3 linked regions of the Bosea vaviloviae genome follow. The protein of the gene in region 1 interacts with the protein of each later gene in a pairwise test. Links are inferred from orthologs where the notes say so. Each region holds a gene or a part of one and is shown on either strand. Other genes may lie near its edges. The genes, in order: BHK69_RS04515, BHK69_RS09480 and BHK69_RS19530.

Evidence for each region.
Region 2: the proteins of BHK69_RS04515 (region 1) and BHK69_RS09480 interact in binary tests that used the Escherichia coli proteins (3 or more experiments, as listed by UniProt). The link is inferred for Bosea vaviloviae from one-to-one orthologs.
Region 3: the proteins of BHK69_RS04515 (region 1) and BHK69_RS19530 interact in binary tests that used the Escherichia coli proteins (3 or more experiments, as listed by UniProt). The link is inferred for Bosea vaviloviae from one-to-one orthologs.

What each region holds. Positions count from the first base shown.
Region 1 is NZ_CP017147.1:954,278-959,137, forward strand. Bases 1,237-4,038 are described here. They hold BHK69_RS04515 (P-II family nitrogen regulator), read left to right. Parts: upstream 1,237-2,369; coding sequence 2,370-2,708; downstream 2,709-4,038. Other genes in these bases: tesB (acyl-CoA thioesterase II), read left to right, coding at 1,249-2,115; BHK69_RS04520 (ammonium transporter), read left to right, coding at 2,737-4,038. In the rest of the region: BHK69_RS04505 (ubiquinone biosynthesis hydroxylase), read right to left, coding at 1-1,130; more of BHK69_RS04520, read left to right, coding at 4,039-4,215; BHK69_RS04525 (antibiotic biosynthesis monooxygenase family protein), read right to left, coding at 4,298-4,642; BHK69_RS04530 (DNA translocase FtsK), read left to right, coding at 4,811-4,860. UniProt on the Escherichia coli protein: Involved in the regulation of nitrogen metabolism. Regulates the activity of its targets by protein-protein interaction in response to the nitrogen status of the cell.
Region 2 is NZ_CP017147.1:2,020,269-2,025,599, forward strand. The notes cover bases 1,385-4,657. They hold BHK69_RS09480 ([protein-PII] uridylyltransferase), read right to left. Parts: upstream 4,351-4,657; coding sequence 1,585-4,350; downstream 1,385-1,584. Other genes in these bases: grpE (nucleotide exchange factor GrpE), read right to left, coding at 1,385-1,476. Also shown: BHK69_RS09465 (alpha-ketoglutarate-dependent dioxygenase AlkB family protein), read left to right, coding at 1-222; BHK69_RS09470 (trimeric intracellular cation channel family protein), read right to left, coding at 238-858; more of grpE, read right to left, coding at 862-1,384; BHK69_RS09485 (aliphatic sulfonate ABC transporter substrate-binding protein), read left to right, coding at 4,689-5,331.
Region 3 is NZ_CP017147.1:4,269,854-4,274,792, forward strand. The notes cover bases 785-3,665. They hold BHK69_RS19530 (two-component system sensor histidine kinase NtrB), read left to right. Parts: upstream 785-1,627; coding sequence 1,628-2,704; downstream 2,705-3,665. Other genes in these bases: dusB (tRNA dihydrouridine synthase DusB), read left to right, coding at 785-1,545; ntrC (nitrogen regulation protein NR(I)), read left to right, coding at 2,725-3,665. Also shown: BHK69_RS19520 (bifunctional 2-C-methyl-D-erythritol 4-phosphate cytidylyltransferase/2-C-methyl-D-erythritol 2,4-cyclodiphosphate synthase), read right to left, coding at 1-340; more of dusB, read left to right, coding at 523-784; more of ntrC, read left to right, coding at 3,666-4,173; BHK69_RS19540 (sensor histidine kinase NtrY-like), read left to right, coding at 4,372-4,939.

The sequences.
Region 1 (4,860 bases):
AGCCTCACCGGGGTGACGTCGTTCGAGAACAATCGGTTCAGCCCGTCCGTGACCGCTCCCATCGCCACCGTGTCGAAGCGGCGCGCACGCTCATAGCCTTCGAGCACCTCGGCTGCTCCGGGATCGAGCCCGAGCCGGGCCGCGTCGACGATCGCTTCGGCCAAGGCCGCGACATCCTTCAACCCGAGATTGAGCCCCTGCCCGGCGATCGGGTGGATGACATGGGCGGCGTCGCCGAGCAGGGCCAGCCGCTCCCCGACGAAGCGCCGCGCCACGCCGAAGCCGAGCGGATGCGCGCTGACGGTGCTCTCCAGCGCGATCTCGCCGAGTTCCAGCCCAAAACGCCGCTCGATCTCGGCCAAGAGATCGGTCGCGTCGAGCGAGAGCAGCGCCGGCACATTCTCCGTGCCTTCAGTCCAGACGATCGAGGAGCGATGTCCGAGCTTGCCCCCATCGGTGAGCGGCAGGATGGCGAAGGGCCCCGATGGCAGGAAATGCTCGACGGCGCGGCCGTGATGCGGGCGCTCGTGACCCAGCGTCGCCACCAGCCCGGTTTGCCGATAGGACCAGCCGACCCAGCCGATGCCGGCCTGCTCGCGCAGCTTCGAGCGCGCTCCGTCGGCCGCGACGAGCAGAGCCGCCTGGAGCAGCTCACCGCCGGCGAATCGGAGTTCGACCTCGTCATCCCTGCTCTCGAAGCGGCGTACGCCCTCGGGGCGCAGCACCACGCCCGCAGCGCGGCAGGCGTCGAGGAACGCGCTCAGCAGCGCCGCATTCTCGACCATATGAGCGAAGGGCTGGCCAGGTTCGACCTCGCCATCGAAAGTCAGGAAGACCGGGCGCACCACATCCGAGTTGCGGCTGTCGGTGACGACCATCTCGGTCATCGGCTGGGCGGTGGATACGACCTTCTGCCAGATTCCGAGCGCCTCCAGCATATTCTGCGCCGCTGCGGCCACCGCGTAGGCACGGCTGTCGGCGCGTGGCTCCAGGCTCAATGACGGATCGGCCAGCACGATCTCGAAGCCTGCGCCAAGCGCCTGCTTCAGCGCCAGCGCCAGCGACAATCCGGCGATCCCGCCGCCCGCGATCACGATCCGGTTGCGGGCCAGGCCCAGTCCAGACGCCATTGTAATCCACTCCTCGCCCGACGGCCGTGCTGAAGGCGCACCGGCTTGACGACGCGCGATGCGTCGGTGCTGATGCAGCATAGACTGCGATCGCGCCCGCCCGAAGAGCCTTCAGACCATGTCACAGATCAGCGACTCCCTGCTGTCGATCCTCGACCTCGAGCCGCTCGAACGCAATCTGTTCCGGGGTCGCAGCCCCAAGGTCGGCTGGGCGCGCGTCTTCGGCGGGCAGGTGATCGGCCAGGCGCTCTACGCCGCCTGCAAGACGGTGGAGGATCGCCAGCCCCACTCGCTGCACGCCTATTTCCTGCTGCCGGGCGATCCCGAGATCCCGATCATCTATGAAGTCGACCGGCTGCGCGACGGCCGCTCCTTCACCACACGGCGCGTGCTGGCGATCCAGAAGGGTGAGGCAATCTTCGCCATGTCGGCCTCCTTCCATGCCGCGGAGGAAGGTTTCGAGCATCAGATGCCGATGCCCGACGTGCCGATGCCGGAGGATCTGCCCGACCGCGAGACCATGAAGCGCAGCGTGCTGCCGCATATGCCCGACGCCGTGCGCGCCTATTACCAGCGCGAAAGGCCAATCGAGATCAGGCCGGTCGAACTCGCCCGCTATGCCAGCGGCGGCAAGATGGAGCCGAAATTCAACGTCTGGATCAAGGCGATGCAGCCCTTGCCCGACGAACCGGCGATCCACCAGAGCGTGCTCGCCTATGCGTCGGACCTGATGCTGCTCGATTCGAGCCTGATCGCGCATGGCAAGAACGTTTTCGACAAGCAGATCCAGGGCGCAAGCCTCGACCATGCGCTCTGGTTCCACCGGCCCTTCCGCGCCGACGAATGGCTGCTCTATGCCCAGGACAGCCCCTCGACCTCGGCTGCGCGCGGCTTTTCACGCGGCCTCATCTTCAACCGGGACGGCAAGCTGGTCGCCTCGGTCGCGCAGGAAGGGCTGATCCGTCCGAGGCCGGACATGGCGTGAGCGCTTTCGGCGTGAGCGCTTTCTAAGCATCAGCCTAATAAATCATCATTTGCATATTTCTTGATCAGCGCTGGTGGCTTCATCACCGGCGTAATCGCTGATTCGCGAATTCAACCCCCGGTGTGACCACAGGGCAGTTGGCACGCGCCTTGAATTGCCGTTTCCCGACGTGCGCCGAAACTCTCACAGGTGCGCGAGGCGCAACAAGATCGCCGGGGCTGACTTCCGGGCGGCGTAAACGGGGAAACCCTGCAATGAAGATCGTGATGGCTATCATCAAGCCGTTCAAGCTGGAGGAGGTGCGCGACGGGCTCACCGCCATCGGCGTGCACGGCCTGACCGTGACCGAGGTGAAGGGCTATGGCCGCCAGAAGGGCCACACGGAAATCTACCGTGGTGCCGAATACGCCGTGAGCTTCCTGCCGAAGATCAAGATCGAGGTCGCCGTGTCCGACGAACTCGTCAGCAAGGTGATCGACGCGATCACCGCCGCCGCCCGCACCGGTCAGATCGGTGACGGCAAGATCTTCGTTTCGTCGATCGAGAAAGCCGTGCGCATCCGCACCGGCGAAACCGACGGCGACGCCCTCTGAGCCAGCGATCCTTCAGGAGTTTCCAACGATGAATTTCAAGACCCTCAGCCGGGCCGGACTTGTCGGGCTGGCGCTCGCGGCGGCCGCTGGCACCGCGCTCGCGCAGGCTCCGGCCACCCCTCCCGCGCCCGTTCCCAACAAGGGCGACGTCGCCTTCATGATGAGCTCGACGATCCTCGTCCTGCTCATGACCATTCCCGGCCTCGCGCTGTTCTATGGCGGTCTCGTCCGCAGCAAGAACATGCTCTCCGTACTGACGCAGGTCTTCGCCATCGTCTGCATCGTCTGCCTGCTCTGGGTCTTCTACGGCTACTCGCTCGCCTTCACCAATGGCGGCAGCCTGAACGACTATGTCGGCGGCTTCTCCAAGGCCTTCCTGAAGGGCATCGATCCGAACTCGACGGTCGCGACCTTCTCCAACGGCGTCGTCATTCCGGAATATGTCTATATCTGCTTCCAGATGACCTTTGCCTGCATCACGCCGGCCCTCATCGTCGGCGCCTTCGCCGAGCGCATGAAGTTCTCGGCGCTGCTGCTCTTCAGCGTGCTCTGGGCCACCTTCATCTATTTCCCGATGGCCCATATGGTCTGGTACTGGGGCGGTCCCGACGTTGTCGGCAATGCCGCCAAGGCGCTGGCTGTCGCTGGGGCTGACGGCAAGGTTGCGGCCCAGGCCGCGCTCGACGCCGTCAACGCCGATGCCGGCATGCTCTTCAAATGGAGCGCGCTCGACTTCGCCGGCGGCACCGTCGTGCACATCAATGCCGGCATTGCGGGCTTGGTCGGCTGCCTGCTGCTCGGCAAGCGCATCGGCTACGGCAAGGAGCTGATGGCGCCCCACTCGCTCACCATGACGCTGATCGGCGGCGCCCTGCTCTGGGTCGGCTGGTTCGGCTTCAACGCCGGCTCCAACCTGGAAGCCAACGGCACCGCCGCGCTCGCCATGATCAACACCTTCGTCGCCACGGCGGCGGCGGCAGTCGGCTGGCTCTTCGTGGAATGGGCCGTCAAGGGCAAGCCCTCGATGCTCGGCATGGTCTCGGGCGCGGTCGCGGGCCTTGTCGCGGTCACGCCGGCCGCCGGCTTTGCTGGCCCGATGGGTTCGATCATGCTGGGCCTCGTCGCCGGCGTCGTCTGCTTCGTCTTCTGCTCCACCGTCAAGAACGCGCTGGGCTATGACGACTCGCTCGACGTCTTCGGCATCCACTGCATCGGCGGCATCATCGGCGCCCTGGCGACCGGCATCCTGGTGAATGTCGATCTCGGCGGCGTCGGTATCCCGGACTATTCCTCGAAGCCCGGTGAACTTGCCGTCGGCGCCTATGTGCTGGGCGATGCCTTCCTGGCGCAGGCCAAGGCGGTGCTGTTCACGCTGGTCTTCAGCGGCGTCGGCTCGCTGATCCTCTACAAGATCGTCGACGTCATCGTCGGCCTGCGCGTCGCCCCCGATCAGGAACGCGAAGGTCTCGACATCGCCGAGCATGGCGAGCGCGCCTATCACGACTGAGCCGCTCTCGCCTCAGCGTCTCACGTGAAACAACCCCGGCGGGAAACCGCCGGGGTTTTTCATTGGCGTCAGGAACCGGACGTCAGAAATCCACTGCCCGGCGATCGACAACGACGTCCAGGATCTGCACGCTTTCAGGCAGCTCGATCAGAAATTCCGCATCACGTTCGAGATGGTGGATGCGGCGCGGATCGGAGCCGGCGAAGCGCGACATCGCCTCGATGCTCTCCCAGTACGAGATCGTCACGAATTCCGTCTCGGCGCCGCGATCCTCGCGAAACATCTGCGCCCCGAGCGCGGTTTCGAGCAGTGGTGTCACGCCCACCTCGCGCAGATAGACGGCATATTCATCCGCTTTCGCCGCGGTTGTTCGGCCGCGCCAGATGCGCGCGATCGCCGCGATCTTCTCCCCATGAGCGTCTCGCATCGCGATGTCTCCTGTCTGGCTGCCTACAGGGCGGAAATGCAGCAGCGCCCGTAACGTTCCATCCGAAGTCGCCAGCGCGCCAAGGTTAAGCGGGTCTTAACCTCACCTTCCTAACGTGACCGGACAGGCCCGACTCTGGCGGCCGGAAGCCCGAAGCACGACACCAGCATGCGCACGATCCGACGTTCCTCCTCGCTGATGGACCGCCTGCCCGATCC
Region 2 (5,331 bases), 1.1 Mb from region 1 along the record:
CGGGGCGGCAAGACGGTGTCGCTGAAGCTTGCCTCGGGCGATGTCTTGCTGTTCGGCGGGGAGGCCAGGCTCGCCTATCACGGCATCGACCGCATCCTGGCGGGCTCGTCGAGCCTGTTGCCGCAGGGCGGGCGGATCAATCTGACATTGCGGCGTGTGACGAGAGCGTTTTCGAGCGAAGTGGATACCGGTTCGCGTGAAGAAAACGCGTTAAAACAATGAGGCCGGAGTGACTCATCAGGACGATCCCGAGCCCGGCAGGTTCGGGAACGACCAGCCGAACAGGATCGACCCAGCCCGCAGGCCGAAGGTGGTCGCGAGGCCGACGAGCATGACGATGACCGGTTCGATCACCAGGCTCGACAGAAGCGCGGTCATCGCTGCCCCCGCGGCTGCGGCCGTGACGTAGAAATCGCGGCTCCACAGCACCATCGGCCGGTCGCCGGCCAGGATGTCGCGCAGGATGCCGCCGAAGGAGGCGGTCATCGCGCCGAGCGCGATCGCTGACAGGGAGGAGACGCCGACATCGAGCGCCTTCAGCGTGCCGGCAACGGCGAAGAGCGCAAGCCCGGCCGAGTCGGCCCAGATCAGCAGGCGCTTGCCGGCCCAGCCATCGAGCATGCCGGGCTTCAGATAAGCGATGGCCCAGGCGCCAAGCGCGACGCCCGAGCAGACGAGAACATCGCTGGGATCGCGCACCCAGAAGACGAGGCGCCCGAGCAGGAGATCGCGCAGCGTGCCGCCGCCGACGCCGGTCACCGTCGCGAGCAGGATGAAGCCGAACGGGTCCATGCCCTTGCGGGTCGCGACCAGCGCGCCAGTCAATGCAAAGACGGCGACGCCGGCGGTTTCGAGCACGTCTCAGTGGCCGGACGGAGTGCTGCCGGAGGTGTCCGGGGTCGAGGGTTCCTGCGGCTTGGGCGCGCCGGCCGAGACGCCGACCAGGGCCGGCCGCAGCACGCGCTCGCCGATCTTGTAGCCTGACTGCACGACCTTGGAGACCATGCCCTTGGGCGTTTCGGCATCGGGCGCCTCGAACATCGCCTGATGCAGGTTGGGATCGAACTTCTCCCCCTGCGGATCGATCTTGCGCACGCCGTGGCGCTCCAGCGTCTTCAGCAGGTCGCGCTCGGTCAGCTCGACGCCTTCAATCAGCGCTGCCAGAGCCGCTTCGGCTCCGCTGCGCGCGGCTTCGGGCACGCTCTCCAGCGCACGGCGCAGATTGTCGGCCGAGGCCAGCATATCGCGGGCGAAGCTCGTTACCGCATAGGCCTTGGCGTCGGAGATCTCACGCTCGGTGCGCCGGCGCAAATTCTCCATGTCGGCCAGTGTGCGCAGCAGCTTGTCCTTGAAGTCGTCGCGCTCGGATTCCAGCCGGGCGAGATCGGCCTCGGCATTGGAGGCGGCTTCATTGGCCAGTTCCTCGCTGGTCGCGGTGTCGATCTCGGGCTCTTCTTTCGCAGGCTTCTGCGTCATGGCGTCATCCAATTCCAAATAGATCGCAATTCCAGGCGGATCGGGGGCCGGCGCAGGCGAAGGGCGCAACGGCGTTCCGGGCCGATATCGGGCTTGTTGCCTGCGAAATCAAGCGCGCACGGGTGCCTTGGCCTTGGCTGCGGCCGGCTTGTCGTGATCGAAGGCGAAGACGTCGAGCAGCGCTCTGCGGATGGCGAGCTGGCGCGCGGTCGAGACGATCTTCGCCGTCGTCAGGTCGGTGACGTAGAACACGTCGACCGCCTTCTCGCCGAAAGTGGCGATATGGGCCGAGGCGATGTTGAGGTTGAGCTTCCCGATCGCAGTGGTCAGGTCGTAGAGCAAGCCGGGCCGGTCGAGCCCCGAGACCTCGAGCACGGTGTGGCGGGCCGAGAGCACATTGTCGATGATGACCTCGGGCGCGAGCTGGAAGGTCTGGCCGCGCGGCGGCGGGGCGCGGCGCTGCGCCACCAGATCCGCGATCTTGATCTCCCCCTTCAGCGCGCGCTCGATCGCGGCCGCGATCCGCTCGGCCCGGCGCAGTTCGTCGTCGTCCCGGTCGAAGGCGCGCGAGACCGAGATCGTGTCGAGCACGAGCCCGTCGGTGGTGGTGAAGATCTGCGCGTCGACGATGTTGCCGCCGGCCGCCGCGCAGGCTCCGGTGACGATCGCCAGCAGGCGCGGATGGTCGGGCGCCAGGATGGTGAGCTCGGTGATGCCGCGGAACTGGTCGGTCTCGACGGCGGTCGCTGTGGTGCGGCCCTCGCTCTCCGCCTGCCTGAGAAAGCGGGCGTGCTTCTCCTGGCGGGCGAGCTCGGTCTTGATCCAGTAGGGTGGATAATGGCGGGCGAGATAGGCGTTGCGCTCGGTCTCGGGCCAATCGGCGAGCTGTTCCTTCAGCGCATCCTGCTTCTTCTCGACGCGGGCCTTGCGCTCGATCGCGGAATAGCCGCCGGCGAGCACGATCTCGGTCTCATAATAGAGCGTGCGCAGGAGCTGGCCCTTCCAGCCGTTCCAGACGCCGGGGCCGACCGCCTTGATGTCGGCGACGGTGAGGATGAGCAAGAGCTTCAACCGCTCCAGCGTCTGCACCGTCGCGGCAAAGGTCTCGATCGTCTTGGGGTCGCCGAGGTCGCGGCTCTGGGCGACGGTCGACATGTCGAGATGGTGTTCGACCAGCCAGGCGACTGTTTCGGTCTGTGCCTCGCTCAGGCCCAGCCGGGGGCCGAGCTTGCGGGCGATCTTGGCGCCGGCGATCGAGTGGTCCTCGAGCCGGCCCTTGGCGATGTCGTGCAGGAACAGCGCGACATAGAGCGCGCGACGATTGGCGAGGTTCGGCATGATCTCGTTGGCGAGCGGATGCTCGATTTCGAGAACGCCGGCATCGATTTCCGCCAAGACGCCGATCGAACGGATCAGGTGCTCGTCGACCGTATAGTGGTGATACATGTTGAACTGCATCATCGCGACGATGCGGCCGAAATCCGGGATGAAGCGCCCCAGCAGCCCCGACTCGTTCATCCGCCGCAGCACCGGCTCCGGCGAGCGCCGCCCGGTCAGGATCTCCAGGAAGATGCGGTTGGCTTCGGGATCGTGGCGCAATTGCGCCGTGACCAGGCGCAGCGACTGCGTCACCAGCCGGCTGGTGTCGGGGTGGATGGCGATGTCGTCGCGACTGGCGATCTCGTAGAGCCGCAGCAGGTTGACCGGATCGCGCCGGAAGGCGTCGTCGTCGATCACGTTGAGGCGCTGGCTCTTCAGCGTGAAATCGGGATGGCCGAGTGCGCGCACGCGTTTGCGCTTGGCAAACGAGCCGAGCAGGCGCGAGAGCGAGGCGCGCGGCTTCTGCTGGCGCGCCTCCAGCGCCGCACAGACGATGGCGGTCAGGTCGCCGACATCCTTGGCGACGAGGAAATAGGCCTTCATGAAACGCTCGACCGGCGCCTGGCCGCTGCGCCCGGCATAGCCGATCGCGGCGGCGACCTGGCGCTGGAGGTCGAAGGACAGGCGCTCCTCGGCCCGGCCGGTGATGAAATGCATCCAGCAGCGCACGCGCCAGAGGAACTCCTCCGAACGCTGGAACATCACGAGTTCCTTGCGGTCGAACAGGCCGGCTGCGACCAGTTCGCTGACATCATCGACGCGATAGGCGTATTTCGCGATCCAGAACAAGGTGTTGAGGTCGCGCAGGCCGCCCTTGCCGTCCTTGACGTTGGGCTCGACCAGATAGCGCGAGGTGCCGGCGCGGCGCACCCGCGTCTCGCGCTCGGCGAGCTTGGCCTCGGTGAAGGCGGGCGCCGTGCCCTCCATCACCTCGGCCCCGAAGCGGCGCACCATCTCGTCGAAGAGCGACCTGTCCCCGATGAGGAAGCGCGCTTCGAGCAGCGCAGTCCGGATCGTCATGTCGGCGCGCGCCTCGCGCATGCAGTCATCGATCGAGCGCACGGAGTGGCCGACCTTCAGCTTCAGGTCCCAGAGCGGGTAGAGCATCGCCTCGACCACGCTCTCGCCCCAAGCGGTCTGCTTGTGCGGGAACAGGAACAGCAGGTCGACATCGGAGCCCGGCGCGAGCGTGCCACGGCCATAGCCGCCGACCGCGACGACGGCGATGCGCTCGGATTGCGACGGGTTGACCGCTTGGTAGAAATGCTCGCTCGCTGCGATATGCAGGCAGGCGACGATCCCGTCCATCGTCTCGGAGATGCGCTCGGCGCAGGCGAGGCCGTTGCGTGGGCCGGCGAGCAGATCCTTGGCCGAGGCGTGGCCTTCATCGAGCACGCGGCGCAGATGCGCCACCAGCGCCTGGCGCATCTCGGTGGTCGAGGGGTTGCCCAATCGGGCGATGAGTTTCGCGACGGCCTGGGCGGGGTTCTCCAGCACCTCGGCGAGCGCGAGGCGCGGCTGATCGGCGACGGACGACACGGCGGCTCACCCTCGATTCCGGGCCATGCGGCCTCGGCCCATTCCGCTCGTTAACATGCCGGCGGGATTCGCAAAGCAGATAAATTACACATTACGAGTACGTGTAATTTACAATTCAACATCGCCGGATGTCGTGTTTGACAAACAGAACGCGTGGACCTAAAAGACGGATACGCGCCGATTTGAGCCAGCAGCTTGCGGGCGCGAAATAAGTGCAGCTAAAGCGTCGGGGCCAAGGGCAGGCTTGCGAGTCGGTCCCGATCCCTGCGCGTCATCGCAACAAGGGATCGATCATGAGCATCATCACACGCCGCCGCGCCATCGCCGGTTTCGTCGCCACCTCGCTTGCCCTGGGCGCCACATCCGTCTTCGCGCAGGCCCCCAAGGAAATCCGCATCGACTACGCGACCTATAACCCCGTCAGCCTCGTGCTGAAGGAGCGCGGCATCCTCGAAAAAGCGCTCGCCCCCGAGGGCATCGCCGTGCGCTGGGTTCAGTCGGCCGGCTCCAACAAGGCGCTCGAATTCCTCAATGCCGGTTCGCTCGATTTCGGCTCGACCGCCGGCGCGGCAGCCCTGATCGGAAAGATCAACGGCAACCCGATCAAGTCGATCTATGTCTATTCGCGCCCGGAATGGACGGCCCTGGTCACCGGCGCCAAGAGCGAGATCACCAAGGTCGCCGACCTCAAGGGCAAGCGCGTTGCCGTGACGCGGGGCACCGACCCGCATATCTTCCTGGTCAGGGCGCTGGCCGAGGCCAAGCTGACCGAGAAGGACGTCAAGCTCGTCCTGCTGCAGCATGCCGATGGCCGCCTCGCTCTGGAGCGCGGCGATGTCGACGCCTGGGCAGGACTTGACCCGCTGATGGCGGCGGCCGAGGTCGAGAGCGGCGCAAAACTCTTCCACCGCAAGGCTGAGGACAACACCTGGGGCA
Region 3 (4,939 bases), 3.3 Mb from region 1 along the record:
CCAGCACGATGCCGTCGAAGCCGGTGGCGGCAAGTGCTTGCAGGCCCAGGCGCACGGAATCCTGCCGCGTTGCGCCGCCTTGCGCCGGCGAGAGCAGCTTCCCTGTCGGCAGGTCGGCGACGGCGTGGGCATAGCGTGCGTTGTCGCCTGGCCCGATGACGACCATGACATGATCGATCGCAGCGTCAGCTAAAAAAGGCGTCAGGGCCTGCGCAAGAACTGGCCGGCCCGCGAGGGCGCGATATTGCTTGGGCAGGTCTCCGCCGGCGCGCAGCCCGCGCCCGGCGGCGACGATCAGGGCAGCGATGGCTGCGCGGCGGCTGCTTGTTTCTGTGAGCACGGGCAATGGTCCAGCAGGGGCAATAGTCCAGCAGGGATTGGGTGATAGTGGCACGGCGTGCGATCGCCAAGTCCGCAGGCGAGACGCTCGGCAAGCCATGCGGCAGGGGTGCGGCGATGATGCACTGCAATATGTTCCGAGGCCTCTTGCGCTCTCGCAGCAATGTCCAATAAATATGCATAATGGAAGTTGCCTCAAATTCGAGCGCCGACGTAGCGATCCTGCCGGACGTCGCTCCCGTTTCGCGCGCTTTCCTGGCGCCGATGTCGGGTGTCACCGACATCGTGATGCGTCGGATCGCAGCGCGCCATGGTGCAGGCCTCGTCGTCTCCGAGATGGTTGCTTCCGACGAGTTCGTCAGGGGCAGCGAGGAGGCGCGCATCCGCGCCGAGGGAGCCGGCGTCTCGCCCCATGTCGTCCAGCTTGCCGGCTGTGATCCGCATTGGCTAGGCGAGGCGGCACGGCTGGCCGAAGCCAATGGCGCGGCGATCGTCGACATCAACATGGGCTGCCCGGCCAAGAAGGTCACAGGTGGCTGGGCAGGCTCGGCGCTGATGCGCGATCTCAACCATGCGATCGGGCTCGTCGAAGCCGCGGTGAAGGCCGTGAGCGTGCCTGTCACCGTCAAGATGCGATTGGGCTGGGATGAGGCCTCGCGCAACGCGCCGGAACTGGCGCGCCGCGCCGTCGCCTCGGGCGCGTCGATGATCACGGTGCATGGCCGGACCCGGCAGCAATTCTACAAGGGCGTCGCCGATTGGGGCGCGATCCGGGCCGTGCGCGAGCAGGGAGATTTTCCGCTCGTCGCCAATGGCGACATCCATGACGAGGATGATGCGCGCAATTGCCTTGCCCAATCGGGTGCAGATTTCGTGATGGTCGGCCGCGCCGCACTCGGCAGACCATGGCTGGTCGGCGAGATCGGCGCTGCGCTTGCCGGGCGGGCGTCCCCACAGCTCGGCCTTGGCCAGAAATTCGCCATCGCGCGCGACCACTATGAGGGGCTGCTCAGCCTGATGGGCATCGCCCATGGTGTGCGCCATGCCCGCAAGCATCTGGCGGCCTATGCCGATGAGGCCGTGGCGAGCGGCGGCATGCCCGATCCCGAACAGCGGCGCACGCTCCTGACTTCTGACGATCCGCATCTGGTGCTCGGCGCATTGACGCGACTGTTTTCTCCGGAGCTCAGCCGCGCTGCGGCCTGACGGAAAGGTGTTGCGTATGGCGATGGCGTTTTTTGATGGCGGCGGACGGGGCAGGGATGATTTCCTGCTCGATCCGATCGAGATGCAGGCCCTCAACGTGCTGCCGATGCCGGTCGTCGTGATCGGCGAGGGCCATGGTATCCTCTACGCCAACACGGCCGCCGAGGACTTCTTCCAGTCCAGCGCCGTCGTGTTGAAGCGGCAGCGCATCGACGATCTGATCGCCTTTGGCTCGCCGGTGCTGGCGCTGGTGGAGGAGGTGCAGCGGCGCGGCGCGAGCGTCAGCGAATATCGGCTTGACCTCGGCTCTCCCCGTCTCGGCGTCGATCGCGTGGTCGATGTCTTTGCCTCTCCTTTGTCCAGCCAGAGCGATGCCGTCGTGCTTATGCTGCAAGAACGGACAATTGCTGAAAAAATGGACAGGCAGCTGACCCATAGAGGAGCTGCGCGTTCGATCACAGCGCTGGGGGCCATGCTGGCCCATGAGATCAAGAACCCGCTATCGGGCATTCGCGGTGCGGCGCAGCTGCTTGAGGCCTCGGTCCCCGACAGCGACCGCATGCTGACGCAGTTGATCTGCGACGAGACCGACCGGATCGTGAAGCTCGTGGAACGGGTCGAACTCTTCGGCGACGAGCGCCCGAGCGAGCGCGATGCCGTCAATGTGCATGACGTGCTCGACCATGTGAAACGACTGGCGCAATCGGGCTTTGCGCGCCACATCCGCTTCAACGAGGTCTACGATCCGTCGTTGCCGCCGGTCGCCGGCAATCGCGACCAGCTCGTTCAGGTCTTGCTGAATTTGATGAAGAACGCGGCCGAAGCCATTGGAATGCAATCGATCGATGGCGAGATCACACTGACGACCGCTTACCGGCCAGGCATCCGTATGCAGCTCGCCGGCTCGCCGGGCCGGATCGCCCTGCCGCTCGAGATCGGCATCCGCGACAATGGGCCGGGCGTGCCCTCGGACCTGCTGCCGCACCTGTTCGATCCCTTCGTCACCACCAAGGCGCAAGGCAGTGGCCTTGGACTTGCACTCGTTGCCAAGGTGATCGGCGATCACGGCGGAATCGTCGAATGCGAATCCGTTCCTCGCCGTACGACGTTTCGAATTCTGCTGCCTCTGCACCAGCCCCGGGCGCGGCAGACAGTTTAAGGCCTACAGGACCACAGTGAATGCCGACCGGTAACATTCTCGTCGCGGACGACGACGCCGCGATCCGCACCGTCCTCAATCAAGCCCTTGCCCGGGCCGGATATGAGGTGCGGACCACGGGCCAGGCGGCGACGCTCTGGACCTGGGCCGCGCAGGGCCTCGGCGACCTCATCATCACCGATGTGGTGATGCCCGACGGCAACGCCTTCGACCTGTTGCCGCGCATCAAGCGGGTGCGCCCCGAGCTGCCGATCATCGTGATGAGCGCGCAGAATACCTTCATGACGGCGATCAAGGCCTCCGAGCGCGGCGCCTACGAGTATCTGCCCAAGCCCTTCGACCTGAAGGAGCTCGTCGCCATCGTCGGCCGCGCCCTGTCGCGGCCGCGCGGCGATGGTGGCAGGGCCAATGCGGCCGAGCCTGACGATATTCCCCTGATCGGCCGCTCGCCGGCGATGCAGGACGTCTACCGCGCGCTTGCCCGGTTGATGCCGATCGATCTCACCGTGATGATCAACGGCGAGTCCGGCACCGGCAAGGAGCTGGTCGCGCGGGCGCTGCACGATTACGGCAAGCGCAAGAACGGTCCATTCGTGGCGATCAACATGGCCGCGATCCCGAAGGACCTGATCGAATCCGAGCTGTTCGGCCATGAGAAGGGCGCCTTCACCGGTGCGCTGACGCGCTCGTCGGGCCGCTTCGAGCAGGCCGAGGGCGGCACGCTCTTCCTCGACGAGATCGGGGACATGCCGATGGAGGCTCAGACGCGCCTGCTGCGCGTGCTGCAGCAGGGCGAATACACCACCGTCGGCGGCCGGACGCCGATCAAGACCAATGTCCGCATCGTAGCCGCGACCAACAAGGATCTGCGCATCTCCATCGCGCAGGGGTTGTTCCGCGAGGATCTGTTCTTCCGGCTCAATGTGGTGCCGATCCGCCTGCCGCCCTTGCGCGAGCGCGTCGAGGACATTCCGGATCTGGCGCGCCATTTCTTCGCGCTGGTCGAGAAGGAGGGGCTGCCGCACAAGCAGATCGATTCGGAAGCGATGGACGTGATGCGGCGCTATCGCTGGCCCGGCAACGTCCGCGAGCTCGAAAATCTCGTCCGCAGGCTCGCGGCGCTCTATCCGCAGGAGACCATCACGGCGCCGATCGTCGATGCGGAGCTCCAGCCGGCTTCGCCGACGACGAGTTTTTCGGGCGGATCGGCGCCCGAGCGGGCCGAAACGCTGTCGGGCTCGGTCGAGCGCCATCTCAACCAGTATTTCGGCGGCTTCGGCGATAATATCCCGCCGCCTGGCCTGTATCACCGCATTCTGCGCGAGGTCGAGCCGCCTTTGATTGCTGCAGCCCTGGCCGCGACGCGGGGCAATCAGATCCGCGCCGCCGAATTGCTCGGCCTGAATCGCAACACGCTGCGCAAGAAGATTCGCGAATTGGACATGCAGGTCGTGCGCTCGCCGCGCTAGAGCAGGATGCGAAAAAGTGGGAACCGGTTTTTCGCAATCGATCCTGCTCTAACTCTTTGATGAGAGACGGATTCAGATTTCAGTCGGGATCACTTGGTGATCCCGACTGAAATCATCCGGCTCTGAGGCTTCTGCCGGGGGCCGGCCCGCCGCCTTTCATATGTCGCATTTTGACAACACCGTTGCGGCGGCGCATCTATGCCGCCCGCAAGCTTGGACGTCCGTCCGCGCTTGCTGCACCGGAGTTGTCGAAGAACCGTGTCAGCCTCGATCAGCGATGTCAGAATCATGCCGCGTGGGGAGGATCCGCCACGCCGTGTGTCGGGCTGGCTCGGCGCAATCGTCGTCGTTTTCGCACTTGTCTCGGCGCTCGTCACCTTCCTGGTGCTGTCAGGCGTCACGCCGATCGCCCCGGTCCATGAGGTGGTCGTCGGCGTCTTCATCCTCAACGCCCTGCTGATCCTGCTGCTGCTTGTCATCGTCGCTTTCGAGACGGCGGTACTGATCCGGGCGCGGCGAGCCGGCGCCGCTGCGGCCGGCCTTCATGTCAGAATCGTCGGTCTTTTCAGCATCATCGCGACATTGCCTGCGATTCTGGTCGCGGTGATCGCGACCGTGACCATCGAGCGCGGGCTGGAGCCCTGGTTCTCCGACCGGATGCGCGACGCGATCTTCAAATCGGTCGAGGTCGCCGATGCCTATGCCGCGGGACAGTGCAAGTCGCTCGGGCGCGAGATCCGGATCTTCGCTGACGATCTGGCACGCG